One region of the Gracilibacillus sp. D59 genome, then DNA from elsewhere that is predicted to be linked to it. Evidence: riboswitches for the same ligand, from Rfam matches in the RefSeq annotation. Region 1 holds a riboswitch; each other region holds the start of a gene.

Region 1 (5,598 bases):
CAGGTTGCATTGACCGCAAATGTTTTTAAGTGATATCCCAAATAATGAAAAGATGTAAATAACAATTTACGGTTTATATCTCGCATTATCTTTCCGCCTTCAGATTGGATGTGTACATATTCAGCCTGAACATTATTATTCATTTGCTTTAGATCAATCCATTGTAATCCTTTTATCTGTTCTAGTTCATCCAATATTTTGTTAAACTTTTCTAAGTTTTTATCGTCAAGAGAGGGATGATAAAAGCCTGATATTATTCCGTCTCTTACAATGGAATATTCGTGTGCATTTTGTATCATTTTTTGAACTGCTCTAGGGTCATTAATATCTACATATCCAATTGTCTCAGGAAGTAATCGCATCCCTTTTAAAAATGTAGGTGATGTGATGTATGGGGCGGTGTCCATTACTTCCCAGTTCTCGTCACTTAGTTGAATTTGCCCAACATAAGTAGAAAAATACCGAGATGTTTGCGCATATCCATTTTGTGACATCGTATAGTGAGGTGCTTCAAATGCTAGTGGATATATCCCGTAATTAGCTAGTTCCTGGACTCCTCGTGTTAATTTACTTTTTATATATTCATCCTCAAACTTAAGTGAGTCAGCTAGATAATTCTCATATGCTAAAGCTGTATCAAAATCATTTTTTGTCTTTTTTATTACCTCATCATCGGGACCATGGTATATAGGCATATTATTTTCTACATCCCAAAACTCAAACCCCTCCCCCGTTTCGTCTCTAAATTGATGCGTATAACCGTGCAAAACGATATTTCCACCATTATCCTGCATATACTTTAGTGTGTTTATTAATTGAGGGAAATCTTCTAATAAATATTTCTCCTTTGTCATTGGATCGGTATGGACAGGTATTAATGCAACCATATATGGAATGTCACGTCTCTTAAGTTCTTTTGCTATCTCCATCAATTTCTTAGGATCAGCTAGCGGATCAACATCCTCTAATCGGAGATAGGCTGGGTGTTCATGAGGATGATCCAGCGCAAATACTTCATGTAATACTTCTCCTAAAAAAATAGAAAATGGCGGTTCAATCTTTGTTGTTGCATAATAATAAGTATTGTTGTTTTTAATAAATAATGGATAATCGACACCCTTCCCGTGACTACCTTTTACTAAAACTGTAGAACTAGCTGTAGCATTCGTGTTTAATATAGTATCTGGAAAAATACTAATGGACTTCTCTTCATTACTTGTAAGCGTTATTTTGGTAATTAACTGCTCTGACTCAAATTCAACAAATGAAAGCTGTTCTCCAAGCTGATCAGCATTATTCCCTAAAACAACCAATGTTCCGTTAAATTGATTGATCATACGTTTAAAATCTGTTGATAAACGTTCTTTCGTTCGCCCATAATAAAATACATGGGTGACATTCTCAAAATCTGCTGTGGTAACCTCTGAAGTATGTTTAAATTCAATAGTGGATGTAAAATGACCTAGTAGCATATCAAGTAACCTCTGATGTTCGTCTACCGTTCCACTTACAGAACTGTAAACAACCAAGACTGCTAGTTCATCTTTATTTTCAGCACTTATTTGCTGAGGGGCTATTATAATAAAAAAGCTTAGAATCATAATGGGTAGCATCCATAACATATAACGAATGATTATTACCTCCTTTCGGTATTTTCGTTCTTATTAAAGAACGGAAAAACAAAAAAATATATACTTCTTAAAGATTTTTTTCGGTTCTTCCTAACAAAAGATAATTTATAAGGACTAGAATTAGTATGAAGCCTGCCCCAATTGAAACCCACAATATATTTGTACTTGATACTTGATTTAGATAATTCTCAAACAAACTACTTTTCTCTTTTTTAGTCTTTTCTTCTATATCTGGAGTAATTACATTTCCATTTTTAATAGTATACATCTCTTGATCGACTTTTACTTTATGCTCCATTTCACTAAGGTCAATCCACTCAAGATTAGGAATCTCCTCCATCTCGCGCACTAAATCCTTTAGACCTTCTAATCCTAAAAATGGATGATAAAAACCACCAATTATCCCATCACGAACAATCGTAAATTCGTCAATACGTTTTTTTATATCTTGTATGGAAGTTGGGTCATCATAACGTATATAGCGAATTGTTTCGGGTACAAGCTTCATTCCATTTAAAAAGTCCGGGGTAGTAATATAGGGTGATTCAGTCATTATCCTCCAATCTTCATCCGTTAACTGTACTTGCCCTACATAAGTAGAGAAAAATTTCGAAATCACCTGATAGCCATTTTGACTCACTGCATAATGTGGTGCTTCAAATGCAATTGGATAAATATCATATTCCACGAGTTCTTTTATTCCTTTTTTAATACGTTCCTCAATATAGGCTGATTCATTTCTATTTTCTACCTCTGATAGGGATTGTTTTTCTATTTCTATTAATTCTCTGCTTCCCGGTTCCTCCATCACCGGCATATTTTTATCCACATCCCAAAACTCAAATCCATCCCCTGTTTGGCCATCTTGATATTGATCTGTATAACCGTGTAGCACAATACTCGCTCCACTCTTCTGCATGTCTTTCAATGTTTCCACCAAGTTTGGTGCTTCCCACAAATGATATTCTTCTTCCGTCTGTTGATTCACATATACCGGAGTAACAGATACCATATAAGGAATATTTTTATCAGTTAAAAAGTTAGCGATCGCCTCTAGTTCCTCGTGATCTGTTCTCGGATGAACATCCTCTAATCTCAGTAGTGCAGATGTTGATGGCTTATGCAAGCTATCAAAAAATGTATGTAATTCATCTGCCAAGAAATTGGATACGGGTGGAAATAGGTTAGGTGTGGCATAGTAATACGTATCCTTATTCTTTATAAGTAACGGGTAATGAACATCTTCATGGACTGATTCAACTAAGGATTCTACATCATCATTATCTGTTGAAATTTCCATTATTGGATGTGAATCTAACTTGACCGTGTTCGTTGTATCTCGTTTGATTACTACATCATTTACTATTTTGCTTTCTGTTGTGTCAATATATGAGAAATGGCTAGTAATTTGTTCGACATTATGACCAATCCCCAATATTGGACCTTTATATGAATGTAATGAATCAATTAAAGTAGACGATAATTTTTCAGACACTTGACCGTAATATATAAGATGGGTTACTCCTGACAAATCGTTTGCCTCTACTTCAGTGCTAGAGAGAAAAGTTATAGATGATGTGAAATGTCCGATGAGAAGATCTAGTAACCGTTGATGCTCATCAACTTCTCCATCTTCTGAAGAGTAAATGACCAGTACATTTATATTATCTGCAGTTGAACTTTGTACATATAGTGGGTTTGACAACAAAATAATAATGATACCTAGAAAAATGATTTTACTACACATTTGCCCGTTTGATCGCTTAATCATTTTACTCTCCCTCCTAAAACGTTTGTTATAAAGAACATATAATAAATATATAAAGAACACAAGGGTTTTATTAATATTTTTATATTTTTTTGGCAAAAAACGCAGTAATTAAACATACGATGCGGAAATTATGGGTTCCGCACCTACCTCTTGTTCTGTTCAATCGGTTTACAATTTTTGATCAGGAAACATTCGGGACAGATTTTGTAAATCTATTAAAGTTTTGTTCTTTAATTTTCTGAATAGTTTTACTTTTTCAAAAAGAATTGACGATTCTTCCACGTGATGCTATTATGATGTTTATCAATTAAATACGGTAGCTCTTATCAAGAGTGGTGGAGGGAATGGCCCTATGAAACCCGGCAACCGTCAGTTAAAGCTGATAGGTGCTAAATCCATCAAAGCTTTTATGCTTTGAAAGATGAGAGGACATTTAATAACCATCCTTTCTGTCCTCTTAATACAGAAAGGATTTTTTGTTGTGTTTGCGGCACAATAAAGGAAGGAGTGTGAAAGAATGATTCGAATTCAAAATTTGTCGAAACTGTATCAAACAAAAAAGCAAGAAGTTCAAGCTGTCGATAATGTCTCACTTAATATAGAAAAAGGCGAAATTTTCGGTGTAATTGGATATAGTGGTGCTGGTAAAAGTACATTTGTCCGTTTGATCAACAGATTAGAGGAACCAACAGATGGTTCTGTGGTTATCCATGATAAAGACATCACGAAAATGGCTGGGCATCAGTTACGAAAAAAGCGTCAAAAAATTGGCATGATTTTTCAACATTTTAACTTATTATGGTCTAGAACTGTTTTTGAAAATATCGCTTTCCCATTGGAAATTGCTGGTGTATCAAAGACAAAACGAAAAGAAAAAGTGTTGGAATTAATCAATCTCGTTGGCCTTTCTGGTAAAGAAAATGCTTATCCTTCACAATTAAGTGGTGGTCAAAAGCAGCGTGTCGGAATAGCGAGAGCATTGGCGAATGACCCTGAAGTATTATTGTGCGATGAAGCAACTTCTGCACTTGATCCCGAAACAACTGATGATATTTTAGATTTGCTGGTTTCTATTAATAACAAATTAGGGCTGACCATCATTTTGATTACACATGAAATGCATGTCATCCAGAAGATTTGTCATCGCGTTGCCGTGATGGAAAATGGAAAAGTGGTAGAAACAGGCGATGTTCTGAATGTTTTCGTCAAACCACAATCCAAGACAACCAAGCGCTTTGTACAGCAGCTTAATCCTTTAGAACATGATAAGGAAAAATTGACAGAGTTTATTAATGATCGGGAAGACAGTGAAGTAATAAAACTGCACTTTATTGGAAACAGTGCTAAGCGAGCGCTTATCAGTGAGGTAGCCAAAACATTTAATGTAGAGGTTAATATACTGCAAGGTTCTATTGCACCTACACAGGAAGGTGCTTACGGTACGTTATTTATTGAAATTAACGGTGAAAAAGAAATCTTAAAGGAAACTATCGAATTTATGAAAAACACCGGTGTAGAAGTTGAGGTGTTAAAGCATGCTTAAGGAATTATTCCCTAATGTAATACTGGAGGATTTGTGGTTAGCCACGCAAGAAACATTTTATATGACGAGCATTGCGATACTCGGTACTTTAATTTTTGGTATTTTACTTGGATTATTATTATTTCTAACAGATTCAGGGAACTTATGGCAAAATCGCTTTATTAATTTCATTACAGCAACGATCGTAAACGTATTTCGTGCCATTCCTTTTATCATATTGATTCTATTACTCTTTCCTTTTACCGATTTCTTAATCGGAACGATCAGAGGATGGAAAGCTGCATTACCAGCATTAATAGTCGGAGCTGCACCATTCTATGCCCGTCTGGTTGAAATTGGCTTGAAGGAAGTTGATAAAGGGGTTATCGAAGCAGCCAAATCAATGGGTGCCAAAACACATACGATTATTTTGAAAGTATTGTTACCCGAGTCGATGCCCGCTCTTATTTCTGGTTTAACAGTAACAGCAATTGCTTTAATAGGTTATACGGCAATGGCTGGTGTTATTGGTGCAGGTGGGCTTGGAAACTTAGCATACTTACAAGGTTTCCAACGCTGGAATTTTGATGTCGTGTTAGCTTGTACGATTTTAATTATTATTATTGTGTTTATTTTTCAAATTATTGGGGATTTACTATCCAAATCGATAGATA
Region 2 (5,598 bases), on a different contig from region 1:
TGTTCCTAGTAAACCTATTATTTCTCCCGGTTTTACTTCTAAATTGACATTCTTCACGGCAGTAGTTCCATTAAATGTACGACTCACATCTCTTAGTGCTAGACTCATATTAAATACTCCTTCCTTATTTCTCGAAACGATCCTGCCAATGCAAGGAACGATCTTCTACCAGCTTTAAAATCCAATCGGTTAATTTTCCGATGATCGCAAATAGAATTATACTTGCTAAAATCGTTTCAGGACGTGACATATTCTGTCCAAAGACAAGTAAAAAGCCCAAACCTTGACTTGCCCCCATCAATTCTGCTGCTACCACGAACATCCAACCTAGTCCTAAACCACTACGCATTCCTACTAAAAAAGAAGGTAACGAAGCTGGAAGAATAATCCGCTTCACCAATTGAAATGTATTTAATCCGTACATTTTTCCTACTTCAATTAATTTACGGTCTACACCTAAAATGCCACTGACAATATTCAAATAGACAGGGAAAAATACCCCAACTGCAATCATCACAACTTTTGATGTTTCACCAATACCCATCCATAAAATAAATAATGGTACCCATGCTAAAGATGGGATGGAACGAAACGCCTGAATCATTGGATCAAATAATTGCTCTGCTTTTTTATAAAATCCTACAAACGCTCCTAAAATAATGGCTGCTACTGTACCGATTACGAATCCAACTAATACACGATAGGTTGTAATCCACACATGCCCCCAAAGTGATCCATCTTGTGCCATACTAATAATTTTATCAAGAATGGTTGTCGGTGCTGGAAGCTGATTAGAAGGGACAACACCAGCACGACTCAGAACTTCCCATATAACGATTAAAATGACAGGAAAAATACTACCAATTAAGATCGTTTGTATAAGGTTGTTTTTATTATTGGAAGTTTTCTTTTCTTTCACCTTTGATTGAACCGGCTGCACATATCCGGCAGTCGTTGCTTGATTTTGATCTTTAGCCATTTGTGCCCCTCCTAAGTTTCACTTACTCTTTCTCAATTACTGCTTCCGCAAATTCCGGATTAATCAATTCATTTGTTAATGCTTCGATATCATCTTCTTTTTTTAATACTTCTGCACTTTTTAGTACATTTCCTGCAGCGGTAATTGCTTCCACATGTTCTTCTCCTGGTATTGGATTAGATAAATCTGTTCTCTCTACTAATTGGATATTTGCTACATCGACACTAATACCAGCTTGTTCTGCTAAAAGTTCCGCTGCTTTTTCTGGATTATCAAGTGTCCATTGACGAGCTCGTTCATATAATTTAATTACTTTTTCAACATATTCTGGATGCTTTTCAGCAAATTCTTCTCGAACATTTAAAAATCCATACGTGTTAAGATTGATATCTCTAAAAAATAACTTCGTATTTGATTCTAATTCATGCTTTGCCATGTGCGGGTCAAGACCGGCCCATGCATCTACATCACCATTTACGAGTGCATTACCACCATCAGCATGTTGTAAATTGACAAGTTCTATATCATCAGTTGACATTCCAACCGAATCAAGTGCTCTTACTAGGAAAATATATGGATCTGTACCAAGAGTCGCTGCTACCTTTTTCCCTTTTAAATCTTCAATCTTTTCAATTCCTGAACCTTCATTGGTAACTAATGCTGTCCATTCAGGCTGAGAATAGACATACACATTTTCTAACGGTACCTCATTAGATTCAGCGATAAGTGCAGCTGCACCTGCTGTTGAACCGAAATCTACACTATCACTATTTAAAAATTCTATTGCTTTGTTACTACCTTGGCTTAGAGTCCATGTTACCTCGATGTCTTCTTTACCAAATTCTTCTTCTGCCCATCCGAATTCCTTCAATACTAGACTTGTTGGCGAATAATAAGCATAGTCTAAGCGGATTTCCGATGGTTTCCCTTCATCAGCTTGACTGTCAGATGAGCAGCCTACTGCTAAAATTAAAACAATTCCAAATATTGCAATCGCTAAAAAACTTCTCAAATCAATTAACGGTATTCTCTTCATTGTAAATTGTCCCCTTTTTTGTTTTATTAAATTTTAGATTTCACATGCATATGTGGAAATTGTACCTCTTAATCGTTGTGCTTCTTTATATGTGCAACGGTTGTGAACTACTTGCAACCCGCCTTCAAGCGCTACTTCCTCTGCTTTTGGTGAAACAACACCTTCCTGTAGCCAGAACACTTTTGGATTTACCTCAATTGCTTCTTTGGCAATCTCTATTGCTGCATCAGGACTGCGGAAAACTTGCACAATATCGATATCAACCGGAACACTTTTTAGATCTGGATAAGCTTTTTCTCCAAGAATTTCTGTTTCCCTTGGGTTGACCGGAATAATTTTATAGCCTAGTCGCTGCATTTTTCTTGCCAGACGGTAGCTAGGTCTTGCTTCTTTTCCACTGAGACCTACAATAGCTAATGTTTTTTGCCGTGTTACTTCTTCGCCATTTTCAATGTATCGTTCATATGGAGAATTCAATGCCCATTTGATGATACCTTCATCGTTCACAACAAGTTGTCTTTCTTTCTCTTCTCCAATTCCAGTTGCTTTTACAAGTGCTTGATCTAAATCATTTCTAATATCTCTTACTGACTCAATCCCTACAGATAAACGAACTAATTCTTCTGTAACACCTGTGTTATCTAGCTCTTCTTTTGTCAGCTGTTGATGTGTTGTTGAAGCTGGGTGGATAATCAATGATTTCGCATCCCCAACGTTGGCAACGTGGGACCATAGTGCAACATTATTGATTAAATCGCGGCCTGCATCACGTCCACCTTTTATACCAAATACAATGATTGATCCAAAACCATTGTTTAAGATTCGTTTTGCTAACTCATGAGATGGATGACTTTCAAGCCCAGGATATCTCACCCATTCCACTGCTTCATGTTCATTTAAGTATTCTGCAAGCTCCAATGCGTTCTGGTTATGTCGTTCAATACGAATATGCAATGTTTCTAAACCTTGTAATAATTGAAAGGCATTAAACGGACTAAGTGCAGCACCAAAGTCTCTCAATAATTGAACACGAACTTTTGTAATAAATGCCAATGTTCCGAAATCCACCGCATAACGGATGCCATTGTAGCTTGGATCTGGCTCAGTAAAAGCTGGGTATTTTTCAGAATTCCAGTTAAAACGTCCACCATCGACAATGATTCCACCAATTGATGTACCGTGACCACCGATCCATTTTGTAGCAGAGTGAACAACAATATCTGCTCCTAACGTGATCGGTTTACAGCCGAACGGTGTAGCAAAAGTATTATCAATGATTAATGGTATGCCTGCATCATGTGCAATTGCAGATACTTCTTCTACATCTAATACTTGTAAGCCTGGGTTACCGATAATTTCACCATATACGGCTTTTGTTTTATCTGTAATGGCTTCTTTGAAATTTTCAGGGTCTGTTGGGTCAACGAATTTAACATTAATGCCATAGCGTGGGAGTGTTACATTAAATAAATTGTATGTTCCACCATATAAGTTAACACCTGCGACAATTTCGTCCCCTGCACTTGCTAGATTCAAGATCGATAGGGTAATAGCTGACATCCCTGAAGCTGTTGCGACAGCTGCAACCCCGTCTTCTAAAAGAGCCATTCTTTTTTCAAAAACATCTACCGTTGGATTACCTATTCTGGAATAAATATTTCCTGGTTCATCAAGTGAAAACAATCTTTCTGCGTGCTCTGTATCGTGGAACACATAAGAAGTAGATTGATAGATCGGTACTGCTCGTGAACCTGTTGTCGGATCTGGCGCTTGCCCTCCATGTAAATGAATTGTTTCCGGATCGTAAGTAGAACGTTTGTAATCAGTCATTATTTATTTCCTCCCCAAGTCAAGTTTCTGAATATTCAAAAAGCCTTCTTCAATAAGAAGAAGGCTTAACTGACATAACAGTAGTCTTCCTCTTATCTTTCAGGATAAGTATCCTGCAGGAATTAGCACCTTTTAAGCCGTTGCTTAATGGTTGCTGGGCATCATCGGGCCAGTCCCTCCGCCTCTCTGGATAAGAGTTCCATTATTTAATTGTCCACTAAAAAAGTCTCTCTATATTGAGATAGAGAGACTGGAATATTACTATTCGCTCTCTTATCTCTCTAAGCGTTAATGCTTAGTGGAATTGGCACCTGTATTAAATGACGTTTCATTTAATGGTTGCCGAGGTTTCATAGGGCCAATCCCTCCACCTCTCTCGATAAGAAGTATATAATTCCGAGTTGTTTACTCGTATTTTGCTATCGTTAAATAATACTTTAGCATGATGACCACATGATGTCAACATGTTTTCTGAAAATTAATGCAAATTAAGTGAGGCCTCCAAATAAGCACCAGTTCAACTTTTTGATTTTACCGGCTACTCTCGTAAAAATTATTTCTACGTAGGCTTCGTTACATTCTGATTAAAGATGAGGTCTGTGGAGGTTGGTAGCCATTATGAAATATATCGACCATTTGATCACCACTCCGGCTGTCCACTCCCCTTTCCGTGGGGTTTGCCCTTCAGCTAACTTTTTCGAGCAAAAGCCGCTCAAAAAAAGTGGATCTTCAGGGCAAACGAGTCCCACAGGAGTTGAAGTGGGCGCCTTCGCTTAATGCATGCGCTACAACATTTGTCAGACCTAGCAACTTGGGTTATTATCCCTGTAAACGTGCAAAAATATGGCATTTGCATCACTCAAATGGTTCTAAAACCAATATACTTTTTCTGATATTCGTTGTAAAAAAAGGTATAGCGGAGGCCGACCGTTTCGACTCCTAAGGGAATAGCATGATCTGAAGATCCACTTTTGCAGGAGCGAACTCCTCCTGCAAAAGTTAGCTGAAGAGCATGCCCCTTGGAAAGCGAAACGGTCAGCCGCAGCGGGTGGCTTGCACACTTAAACTTTCATCATAAACAACATGACTAGTCAACTATATCTTTATTTATTACACTTTTTAAACATAAATAAGATACAAAAACCCTGTGATACCAACAGTTATACACTTTCCACTTATAAAAAAAGCGGCGGTTAGTTCCGCCACTTTTTGTTCTTTAATTTAAGTCAGTTGGTTTCTTTTCCATTACTTTATCGATTAGACCATACTCTTTTGCTTTTTCAGCTGGCATGAAATTATCACGGTCTGTGTCTTTTTCGATTACTTCTATTGGTTGACCAGTGCGGTCTGCAAGAATTTGATTTAACTTTTTACGCATTTCGATGATACGGTTCGCGTGGATTTGAATATCAGACGCTTGCCCTTGTGTACCACCTAATGGTTGGTGAATCATCACTTCACTGTTTGGTAGCGCATAACGTTTACCAGGCTCACCAGCCGCTAATAAGAATGCACCCATAGATGCTGCCATACCAATACAGATCGTTGATACATTTGGTTTAATAAATTGCATTGTATCATAAATCGCCATACCTGCTGTAATAGAACCACCCGGTGAGTTGATGTATAGTGAAATATCCTTATCTGGATCTTCTGCTGCTAAAAATAACATTTGTGCAACGATGCTGTTTGCCACATTATCATCAATTCCGCTGCCTAACATAATAATTCGGTCTTTTAAAAGGCGTGAATA
Region 3 (5,598 bases), on a different contig from region 1:
TTGTGTAAGCTCAAGCATGAAATCTGGATTCCAAAATGCATTTCCATTAATCATCATAAATACTGCTATAATCGAAACTAAATTGACAAGTGCTGTATTAATGACTAATTTGTATGTCCATTTTCCATAAACGAGCTTTAGAGATTCTTTTATTATACCAATACCCATAATTAGAATAATGAAAAGCAAGGAAGAACTATATGTTTCACTATTTAAAAATGGAACCACACCAGAGAATCCATCATGGAAAATCCAAATTCCCAAATATTCATTAGAAAAAACAAACATGATGATTAATAAGGTATAAAATGCAATACCTACTAGCGGCTCACAATACTTGATTTGTCTTTTTTTATCTGGAATAGGAGCTAAATCCGATGGCTTCCATTCCATTCCTATTTCTAAATCTTTTGATTTAATCTCCCCAAAATGGTCTGGAATCGCAAATCCAAATGTTGTCCAACCAACAGCTGCGGGAAGAGCGGTAACAAGTGCAACAATAAACTCAACGAAATGATCAAGAATAGAAACGGGATTAATAACACTTTTAATAACAAAGGTAAGAAGTATAACAGAGAAAGTAGAAATTAAAGCTATTTTTAGTACCAACATGTAGGAATCAAAAAATTCAGGGCCAATTAGATATTTTTTGGTGCCTCTATATTTCTGAGCTAAAAGTCTAGGGTTTCCCAACTCCATCAATACTTCTTCCACATCATCATCCGTAATATTCTTGCTTTGGACTCGTTCATCCAACATATCCTCAATTAAACTGTGGAGTTCTTCTGCAATATCCTCCCGTTGTGATTGTGGGAGCTTCTGTGTTACAGCATAAATATAACGATCAATCATCTCCATCTTTTTTTCCTCCTTTAATGTCAATAACATTACTCATGCTCTGTACGATATGTTGCCATTCAACGATCAGCAGTTCGTATACTTCTTTTCCGGTTTCACTTAATAAGTAATATTTACGTGGTCTTGCTTCATTTGTGTCCCACTTACTTTCAAGTAGCCCTTGTTTTTCTAATCTTCTTAATAGTGGATAAAGTGTGCCAGGTTCTACATGAATTCCTTTTTCTTCGAGTCTGGTAACAAGTGAATATCCATATTGAGGTTCTGATAATTGACTCAGCACACCAATCGTAATCGTACCACGGCGCAATTCTTGCATTAATTTATCCATATATCCTTTAGCGTCATTCATGTTTATCAACTCCTACATTCAGTATAGTGTATGACGCACACTATTGTAAAGTGCATATTGTTGTTTACCTCAAAATATTTGATTATATTTATAACATAGTTAGTGTTTTGACAGTATGAAGCTAACAGGCGCAAGAATTCTTTTCTTCATGTGCACTCATAATATCAAGGGTATAATTAAGAATTTTCATTAAGTGAACATATAAGAATCTTCTTCAAATATAACAATTCCAATTAAAATACTTGACTTTATCGTCTTCTAATTGTAAATTAATAGTATTTCACAATTGAATAATATTCTTATCCAGAGAGGTGGAGGGACTGGCCCTACGAAACCTCGGCAACAGCTCTAATAAGCAATGTGCCAATTCCAGTAGCGATTAGCTAATAGATAAGAAGAGCGAATAAAGAATTTTACTGACCTCTTCTTTTTTGGAAGTGGTCTTTTTTATTTTTATCACGGTGCTAACCGTATGTAAGACCTCCACTTCAAGTAACACAAGGATAAGTTTAGGGATAACAAACGTTAACACCCTGGTAAGTTTCGCTAATGATCTGTGGGGGGCAAAACCACACTGATCATAGTCTCACTTTATATAGGAGGTTAGCCCATGTTTACTATGGATCTAACAGGCAAAGTTGCAATCGTAACAGGTGGTGCAAATGGTATTGGTAAATCTATTGCCGATGCTTTACGATACTCTAAAGCAAAAGTTGCAGTTGTTGATATTCATAAGAGTCACCATAGAAATGAAGACGATTTGCTATTTATTCAGGCAGATGTTACTGATAAAAACGATGTAGAAAAGATGGTTGATCAGGTAATATCATATTTTGGCAAAGTTGATATATTAGTAAATAATGCTGGAATTTCTACGATGGATTATTTTGTCGACATCAAAGAAGAAGATTGGGACAAGACTATGGAGGTAAATGCCAAAGGTGTCCAATTATCTAGTCAGACCGTGGCGAAAAAGATGAGGAATCAAGGTGATGGCGGCAAAATTATCAATATAGCTTCACAAGCTGGTAAAAATGGTTATCGGTTAATGGGGAGTTATGTTGCTTCAAAACATGCAGTGATTGGATTGACCAAAGTGATGGCATTGGAGCTTGCACAAGACCAGATTAATGTCAATGCTGTATGTCCAGGAATTGTGGAAACAAGTATGAAACAGAGAGAACGAGTTATCGGTGGAAAATTAAGAGGGCTGGATAAAGAAGCGATTAAGGAAGAGGATTTCTCACAGGTACCACTTGGCAGAACTGGAACACCAGAAGATGTCGCATATGTCGTTATATTTCTAGCTTCAACATATTCTGACTATATGACAGGTCAAGCCATTAATGTTACTGGCGGCATGACCATGCACTAATTTTATTTAGGGGGATTAAGAGTGACACAACAGTCAAAGGGTAATGCATTCGCGCTATTACCATTACTTATATTTGTTTTATTATTTATCGGTACTGGAATTATTACACAAGATTTTTCCAATATGCCTATTAATGTAGCAGTTGTCATCGCTTCGGCGGTAGCTATTGCCATGAATCATAAAGAAAAATTATCAAAAAGAATAGAAGTGTTTACGAAAGGTGTCGGGCATGAAAATATTATTTTAATGGTTATTATTTTTGTGCTGGCAGGAGCTTTCTCAGAAGTTGCAAAGGGAATGGGTGCTGTTGATGCAACAGTAAACTTGGGTCTTTCACTTCTTCCTGCAAATCTATTAATGGTAGGGCTATTTATAATTGGGTGTTTTATCTCCATTACGATGGGGACTTCGATGGGTACTGTAGTAGCACTTGCACCCATTGGTATTGGAATTGCAGAACAAACTGATATACCAATGGCGTTAGCGATGGCTACAGTTATTGGTGGGGCTATGTTTGGTGATAATTTATCCATGATTTCTGATACAACGATTGCCTCTGCACGAACACAAAATACGTCGATGAGTGATAAGTTTAAGACGAACTTTTTCATTGTACTTCCTGGTGCGATCATTACTGCCATCATTTTATGGATTATTACATCAGGCAGCCATGTCAATGCATTGGAGGACTATTCATATAATATTGTAAAAGTATTACCATACATTATCGTATTAATAGTTGCGATCCTAGGAGTGAATGTGCTAATAGTATTAACCGGCGGAATCATTTTAGCTGGTGTGATTGGTTTGATCGACGGATCTTATACGGGAACAAGTTTAATTCAGGCCGCTTCTCAAGGGATTATCAACATGGAAGATATCGCGATTGTTGCCTTATTTATTGGTGGAATAATTGGCATTGTTCAGCACAATGGCGGGATCGATTATCTCTTGAATTTTGTTACAAGTCGGATTAAATCGAAAAAAGGTGCTGAATTTGGTATTGCTGGACTTGTCAGCGTCGCAGATATCAGTACTGCCAATAACACGATTTCGATCATTATGACTGGTCCGTTAGCTAAAAACATTGCCAGCAAATATCAAATCGATCCGAGGAAATCGGCCAGTATCCTTGATGTTTTTGCTGCGTCATGGCAAGGTATCGTACCATATGGTGGCCAGATGCTTGCCGTTGCCGGTCTTGCTTCCATATCTCCATTAAGCATCATGCCATATTCCTTCTATCCGGTATTACTAGGTATTTGTGGCATTGTAGCGATTTTGATTGGATTTCCTCGAATAAAAAGTAAAACAATTTCATAAGGAAAAGTAAGGCTATACTAATATTGTGTAAGAAAAAGCTAACAAAATCCTATATTCGATTTTGTTAGCTTTCTTTTATAAGTAAAGAAAGCATAAAATTTGCGCGGATGTCTAGCTCCGAGCGCCCAAAAACTAGGCGACTTCACGAATCGCCTACGATAAAGAAGACTTGCCGATTGGTGAAGCCAGAGGCTTAGTCGCCCTTATACCCTTGGGTGAAAGTCATCATCGGTTCGCTTTTCTCAGTGATTCCTTTATCTCAGTTGATTAGCTCCAGTCGCTACGTTTCTAGGCGGGCGCTCTGCGCTTTTCTTATTTACTTTTCTTTCCGATTGACATGAATCATAATTTTCGTGACGTATTGTTCCTCACTGTCTTTTACCACTGTGTCATAAATATATTCTTCTAATGCATAATTACCCATATCTAAATTTAACCGATCCAATTCTGACAATAGTCGTTCATATGTATGATGTATTTTTTTATCTTCTCCTACATGATAGCCAATTAAAAAGTCACCTTGCACTGTTTTAAAATAGGGATTATCCTTCGTTGGATGTGGTTGCTTAATATATAAATAACTGTAATTCGTGAATTCACCTTTCAACATTTGTTCGCGTTTTGTTAAGCCACCTATAGGATGTCCTGTATCAAGATGGTATTTGTACAATTCATCTAGAAAGTCTGAGAACACCCCAAAGAATTCTTCATCCGTAATATTTTCGATATTTTTACTTAAATAAAATGTTTGTTCTGGTAATCGTTCTACTTTAACTTGATCAAAGTTAAGATTTGATGCAGTATTCATTAATTCAATCTGTGCATCAATCATCTTCTCCTTCATTTCAATCTCCATTCGTTGTTTCGCTACTTTTTCCTTCTGTTGGTACATGATGGATAGAAATTTTTCAGGTGATTTATGTTCAACATATCGTCGAATATCTGGTAAGGACATGCCAAGATCCTTTAGCAAACTAATGACCGTGAATAACTCTAATTGGCGAATGGAATAATACCGGTAGCCTTTTTCATTTTTGTATACAGGTGATAAAAGTCCGATTTGATCGTAATAAAAAAGTGTCTGTTTGTTTACTTTACATAGCTTCGCAAATTCACCAGTTGTGAAATATTTAATATTTTTTTCCTTCATTTTTTATCTCTCCACTCTTGACTATATAGTTACTATATACCATAAGATGATCTAGTACAACGAATTACGTGTTGGAATTAAGGATGAAGGAGAAATAATGATGAAACAATCAATCTTTCGTAATCGAACATATATGTTATTGTTAGTTGCTGGTATTTTTGCGATTGTGGGCTTTAGTATGTTTTTGACAACCACGTCTTGGTATATCATAAATGTACTTGATTCAGCAGGTGTCTTAGGAATTGCTTTAATTACGGCAACTGTCCCACGATTAATTTTAATCACATTTGGTGGAGTGTTGGCAGATAAATATAAAAAAACTACCATTATGTTTGGTACTAACTTGCTTCAGGCATTGGTTTTGTTTTGTATTTACTGGCTTGTTGCAAGTGACTCTATGACCCTAGCATTATTATTTGTTACGGTAGGCGTATTTGGTATGCTAGATGCATTTTTCGGGCCGGCGAGCTCATCATTAATACCAAAAGTAGTAGAAAAATCGCAATTACAGCAAGCAAATGCTTATTTTCAAGGTATTGATCA
Region 4 (5,598 bases), on a different contig from region 1:
TCTTCCACGTATAATCGAATCGATGCATATTTATCGCTTTCGTCATGGTACCTTACAGTAGTTCCTTCGATAGCATACTTACTAAAATATTCATCAACCTTATATTCAATGCCATATGGTTCCATTCGATATTTATATACTTTTGTGTTTTCTTCCGTTCCTTCAATGCTGATAGTTTGTGTTTCTTCACCTATCCTATTAACTTTAAAATCTTGTGGGCTGACATCTTCATTATCATTTTCTCCCTTATCAGGTGTTTTATCCTGACCAGGTATAGTCATATCATCCTTATCTTCCGTCTCGTCCACACTTAAACCTTCCATATCATTAGGATTTTTTGTATCCTCTCCAGCATTACCAATCTCTTCATTTGATTGGTTGTCATCTGCTGGTAGTGTAATTTGGTCTGTGTTGATCATAGTGTAGACAAGTACCCCGCAAACCAAGATTGCAGCAGCAGTAGAAAACCAGATAAATGTTTGTTTGGCAGTCGATTTAGTCCGTTTTTTCTTTGCGTGTTTTTGTAGAGCCATTTTCATCGATTCTTTTTTATGTGGATCTAACTGGGCATTAGTTTTCAAATCTTTTAACTCCTTTATTAATTCGTCTTCATTATGACTCATAATAAACCTCCTCCACTTGCAGTTTCAAAGCCTTCAAAGCACGATGAAATGTTACTCTAACTTTTGAATCAGACCATTTTAAAATGTTTGCTGTTTCAGATACAGATAACTCCTCAATTCCACGAAGGATAACGACATCCCGATAGTCGTGCTTGAGTTTTGCAATTGCTCTGTGCAGCTCCAGCTTTTTTTCAGTTAAAAGATGTTTGTCCTCTGGGGAGATGTCGATTTTATCCTCATAGGTCTTAATCAGCTTTCGCCAGTCTTTTCGTTTTTGTTTTCTTGCTTCATCTATCGCCAAATTTCGAGCAATGGAGATTAACCAAGTCTTGGGACTGGAATCCCCTTTGAAAGAATCATATCGATCGATTGCTTTAATGAATACTTCTTGTACCAGATCTTCGACATCTGATGTGGATGTATAATAGACCAAAAAACGGTACACATCATCAGCATAAGCATCAAACCAATCTGTAATTAACTCTTCATCCATTCCGTGACCTCCCTGTTAGTTTGTCTTTGGTTGTTCTTTACTTATAAGACGACGTTTATACGAAAACATTACACTTTCCGCATAAAAAAAGAAAGGTCCTCATGAAAAGAACCTTTCTTGATTAAAAGTGTTGTTAGACAGTTTCCTAATACCACATTAAAAAGTGGGTTGTGTTTGTTGTTCAAGGGTTGTAGTTAGTTGAGTAATTTGGTTTTGCAGGCGTTGCTTGGTGTCATAGTCAACGATTGGGTCAGTTGGTTGTTGTTTGTCGATGCATTTGTCGATGACATAAACCCCTTGCAGACTCTGCCCTTTTAAAGTGGCGATTAACGGTTTTAATGAATATTCAATAGCTAATAAGTGTCCTGCACTTCCTCCAGTCATGACTGGTAAAACGGGTGTTTCTTGTAAAACATCTGGTGGTAATAAGTCGAGTAATGTTTTTAAGACACCGGAATAAGACGCTTTATAAACAGGTGAACCGATAACGACAGCTTTTGCTTTGCGAATTAGTGTTGTTACCTCTTGGATTTTTGGATGATCAAATTGTGCTTTGAATAACACTTCAGCTGGTATATCCTGAATAGAAAGATAGGTAGTAGTTAATCCTTTCGCTTCGAATGTTCGTGCAGCATATTGTAAAGCTAAATCTGTTCTGGAACTAATCGACGGGCTTCCGGATAATAAAATAATTTCAGACATGATGTAAAACCCCTTTTCGTTAAATTATAGGCAAATAAATGAAAAAAACCCTCTTCTATAAAGATAGAAGAGGGTAGATATTGATTAATTAAGTCCGCTCTTCTTATCTATCAAGCATCAAGCTTGCTGGAATTGGCACAGTACTTTCACTTAAGTCTGTTGCCGAGGCTTCAAAGGGCCAGTCCCTCCACCTCTCTGGATAAGAAAACTTTTTCGTTTATGAAGTTAAGTCACACTATACAGAACATAAAAATAACTGTCAAGGGTTTTCTGAAAATTCCTTCTTTTCTGAATATAAGGTTGACAAAAACATGTAACCTGTGTAAATTAGTTCTTAATTTCATATTTTCAAAGCTTATCAAGAGTCAGGGTAGGAACTGGTCCGTTGATCCTGCAGCAACCACTTTATTAAACAAAGTATGGTGCTACTTCCAGCAGACGAAATGTCTGATAGATGAGATTACATTTACGGGTTATCCTGTTTTTCTCATTGAAAAGCAGGATTTTTTTATTAAGGGGGAATCAAGTGACACAGATAATTGAAACAAACCATCAACTAGAAGCAAAAAGATTAGCTGACATTTTCGCTGAAAGAGCTGAGCTGATCGATGCAGAAGCAAGTTTTCCGTATGCCAACTTTGAGGATTTGAAGAAGAGTGGCTTTTTATCCTTAACCATTCCAAAGGAGTATGGAGGAGAAGGGCTTAATCTATATCAATTCTTGCAAATTCAGGAGACATTGGCAAAAGGGGATGCACCTACAGCATTATCACTAGGCTGGCAATTAGGAGTGTTATTAGAACAAGCAGAGGATCGTAATTGGAGTGAAGAAAGCTTTGCCAAAGTGTGCCGGTTAGTAGTGGAGAAAAAGGCATTATTAAACTTAGCTCAAACAGAAAGAGCTACTGGCAGCCCCTCCCGCGGTGGTATTCCGACTACTGTTGCTGAAAAAGAAGGGAATGGCTGGAAGATCAATGGTTCAAAGTCATTTACTTCTATGGCTGTCGCACTTGATTATTCGATTGTCACGGTGGACGTCAATCGAACTGGTAAAAAAGGCTATGTACTTATTGATCATAAATTACCTGGTGTTCGAGTGGAGGAAACATGGGACAGTATTTCTATGAAGGCGACGAAAAGTGATGATTTAATTTTAGATAATGTGTTGGTAGCAAAGGATGACTTATTATTTCAAGAAGATCCGAAGAAGCCTTTTCCTAAAGGATGGTACTTACAAATTCCTGCTGTTTATTTAGGAGTAGCTGCAGCTGCAAGGGATTATGCGATCCATTTTGCCTCTACTTTCCAACCGAATACATTGCCTGGTCCGATTAAGGAAGTACCAGAAGTCCGTAGGAAAATTGGGGAAATCGAATTGGAATTGTTTAAAGCACGGGAAGTGTTATATGCTGTTGCGACAAAATGGGTAGAACAACCGGATAAACGAGCAGAACTTGGCCCGTCCTTACAAGCAGCTAAACACATTGTCACCAATAGTGCGAACAATATCGTGGACTTGGCAATGAGAATTGTTGGAGCAAGAAGCTTGTCTGCTAAAAATCCATTGCAACGACATTATCGCGATGTCCGTGCTGGATTACATAATCCGCCGACAGATGATGCTATTGTCTATAATTTAGCGAAAAGTGTATTGGATTAAAGTTAGTGCTTTATAACAAAAATGTAAAATAATGATTGACAATTATCTACAAAAAAGTTACATTGTTAACTATAATTTTATAGCGAACTCGTTTTCTTATCGCGAGAGGTGGAGGGACTGGCCCTTGGAAGCCTCGGCAACAGACTTGAATGAAAGTACTGTGCCAATTCCAGCAAGCTTAATGCTTGAAAGATAAGAAAAGAATAGGACTGTTAAGTATTAAAAAAGTCTCTTCTTTTCTTAGAAGAGGCTTTTTTTTATTAGTGTAATGAGGGGGAAACAAAATGGGAAAACAAATCATTTTAAACGCATTTGATATGAATAGTGCCATGCACAATTCGCACGGTTTATGGAAACATCCGGAAAACGAAAGGCACCGTAAATATAAGGATTTGGATTACTGGATCGAATTAGCAAAATTATTAGAGCGTGGCAAATTCGACGCTGTATTTTTCGCAGATGTATTAGGTGTGTATGATGTCTATCAAAAAAGTAAAGCACCATCAATTAAAGATGGATTGCAAGTACCGTTAAATGATCCGGCATTACTCGTTTCTGCGATGGCAAGTGTGACAGAACATCTGTCGTTTGCTGTAACGGTAAGTACAACATATGAAGCACCATTTGGTAATGCGAGACGTTTTTCAACCTTGGATCATCTAACAAAAGGCAGAGTTGCCTGGAATGTTGTTACCTCTTATTTACCAAATGCAGCTCGGAATTTTGGGTTAGAAGACATGATCAAGCATGATGAACGTTACGATATTGCAGATGAATACCTGGATGTATCGTACAAATTATGGGAACAAAGCTGGGAAGAAGAGGCCGTAATAGAAGACAACGAAAATAATACATTGGTAGACCCTGAGAAAGTGCACGAAATTAATCATAAAGGGCATTATTTCAAAGTAGAAGGTCCTCATTTAAGTGAACCATCTCTGCAACGGACACCAGTTATATACCAAGCAGGTACATCAGAAAAAGGCCGTGAATTTGCTGCTAGGCATGCAGAATGTATTTTTGTCGGAGGTCCAACACCGGAAAGGATTCGCTATTATGCCGATGATATTAGAGAACGTGCCAAAAAGCATGGCCGTAACCCTGACCATGTTAAAATTATTTCCTTTTTAAATGTGATTGTAGCTGAAACAAGGGAAGAAGCGGAAGCGAAATTCGAGGCGTATAACAAAGAGTGGAGTGCAGATGCCGCTAAGGCACAATATGGTGCAAGTGGTTATGATATTGCTGAATATGAGGAATACGATCGAGATGAGCCTTTTAGTTACAAGAAGAAAACAGAAGGTGGGCATTATAAAGCTGCTACATTAACCAAAGATGCACCGAAACAATTGACAGTAGGTGAGGTATTGGATCGATTCGAGTCAATTGACCGCAATAGTTATATTATAGGTAACCCGAAAGAAGTAGCAGATGAGATCCAATACCAGTTTGAAGAATCAGGCGTCGATGGATTTAACTTAACTCATTTAGTTACACCAGGGGATTTAGAAGCATTTGTTGACCTGGTCATCCCAGAACTGCAGGAAAGAGGTTTATACAAAAAAGATTATCGAGAAGGAACATTACGAGAAAAATTATTTCCACAAGGTAATGCGACATTACCAAATGATCATCCTGGAAGTAAATTCAGAAGGAAGTGATTGTAATTGATTGTCTTAGATCAAGTGACCAAGGAGTTTAAAAGCAAAAAAAAGAAAATCATCGGTGTTGATAATGTCTCTCTTACGATTGAGCAAGGTGAAATTTACGGTATTGTCGGTTATAGTGGAGCCGGAAAAAGTACACTGCTTCGTTGTATGAATATATTAGAACGCCCAACATCAGGCAAGGTAATCGTTAATGGCCTCGATTTAATGACATTATCGGGTCCGAAGTTACGGAGTGCCAGGCAATCAATTGGCATGATATTTCAAGGGTTTTATCTTGTGTCATCCAAAACTGTTTATGAGAATGTAGCATTTGCTTTAAAAGCAGCAGGTGTTGCTAATCAGAAGATTAAATCGAGAGTAACACACTTGTTAGAGCTGGTGGGACTTGAGGATTATGCCGGGCAATATCCTGCACAATTAAGTGGGGGACAAAAACAACGTGTCAGTATC

The links. A riboswitch is a leader RNA that binds a small molecule or an ion and turns the genes downstream of it on or off. The one in region 1 is predicted to bind S-adenosylmethionine.
Region 2: linked by a shared signal. The riboswitch ahead of ACTWP4_RS12390 (PLP-dependent aspartate aminotransferase family protein) and the one ahead of ACTWP4_RS19815 (methionine ABC transporter ATP-binding protein) in region 1 are both predicted to bind S-adenosylmethionine.
Region 3: linked by a shared signal. The riboswitch ahead of ACTWP4_RS21660 (SDR family NAD(P)-dependent oxidoreductase) and the one ahead of ACTWP4_RS19815 (methionine ABC transporter ATP-binding protein) in region 1 are both predicted to bind S-adenosylmethionine.
Region 4: linked by a shared signal. The riboswitch ahead of ssuE (NADPH-dependent FMN reductase) and the one ahead of ACTWP4_RS19815 (methionine ABC transporter ATP-binding protein) in region 1 are both predicted to bind S-adenosylmethionine.

Annotation. Positions count from the first base shown of each region.
Region 1 is NZ_JBQQCK010000015.1:58,155-63,752, forward strand. Features, by position in the region: gene ACTWP4_RS19805 (DUF2334 domain-containing protein) at 1-1,601, opposite strand, end outside; gene ACTWP4_RS19810 (DUF2334 domain-containing protein) at 1,699-3,402, opposite strand; SAM riboswitch class I at 3,723-3,830, shown strand; gene ACTWP4_RS19815 (methionine ABC transporter ATP-binding protein) at 3,920-4,945, shown strand; gene ACTWP4_RS19820 (methionine ABC transporter permease) at 4,938-5,598, shown strand, end outside.
Region 2 is NZ_JBQQCK010000006.1:177,173-182,770, forward strand. Features, by position in the region: gene ACTWP4_RS12375 (ABC transporter ATP-binding protein) at 1-108, opposite strand, end outside; gene ACTWP4_RS12380 (ABC transporter permease) at 125-979, opposite strand; gene ACTWP4_RS12385 (aliphatic sulfonate ABC transporter substrate-binding protein) at 1,002-2,015, opposite strand; gene ACTWP4_RS12390 (PLP-dependent aspartate aminotransferase family protein) at 2,049-3,845, opposite strand; SAM riboswitch class I at 3,935-4,042, opposite strand; SAM riboswitch class I at 4,116-4,231, opposite strand; gene clpP (ATP-dependent Clp endopeptidase proteolytic subunit ClpP) at 5,062-5,598, opposite strand, start outside.
Region 3 is NZ_JBQQCK010000020.1:4,773-10,370, forward strand. Features, by position in the region: gene ACTWP4_RS21650 (HAAS signaling domain-containing protein) at 1-858, opposite strand, end outside; gene ACTWP4_RS21655 (PadR family transcriptional regulator) at 845-1,207, opposite strand; SAM riboswitch class I at 1,504-1,604, shown strand; gene ACTWP4_RS21660 (SDR family NAD(P)-dependent oxidoreductase) at 1,818-2,582, shown strand; gene ACTWP4_RS21665 (Na+/H+ antiporter NhaC family protein) at 2,604-3,905, shown strand; gene ACTWP4_RS21670 (MerR family transcriptional regulator) at 4,222-5,055, opposite strand; gene ACTWP4_RS21675 (MFS transporter) at 5,153-5,598, shown strand, end outside.
Region 4 is NZ_JBQQCK010000001.1:234,107-239,704, reverse strand. Features, by position in the region: gene ACTWP4_RS01165 (hypothetical protein) at 1-623, opposite strand, end outside; gene ACTWP4_RS01160 (RNA polymerase sigma factor) at 613-1,116, opposite strand; gene ssuE (NADPH-dependent FMN reductase) at 1,273-1,818, opposite strand; SAM riboswitch class I at 1,919-2,024, opposite strand; SAM riboswitch class I at 2,171-2,279, shown strand; gene ACTWP4_RS01150 (acyl-CoA dehydrogenase family protein) at 2,345-3,478, shown strand; SAM riboswitch class I at 3,572-3,677, shown strand; gene ACTWP4_RS01145 (LLM class flavin-dependent oxidoreductase) at 3,763-5,139, shown strand; gene ACTWP4_RS01140 (methionine ABC transporter ATP-binding protein) at 5,146-5,598, shown strand, end outside.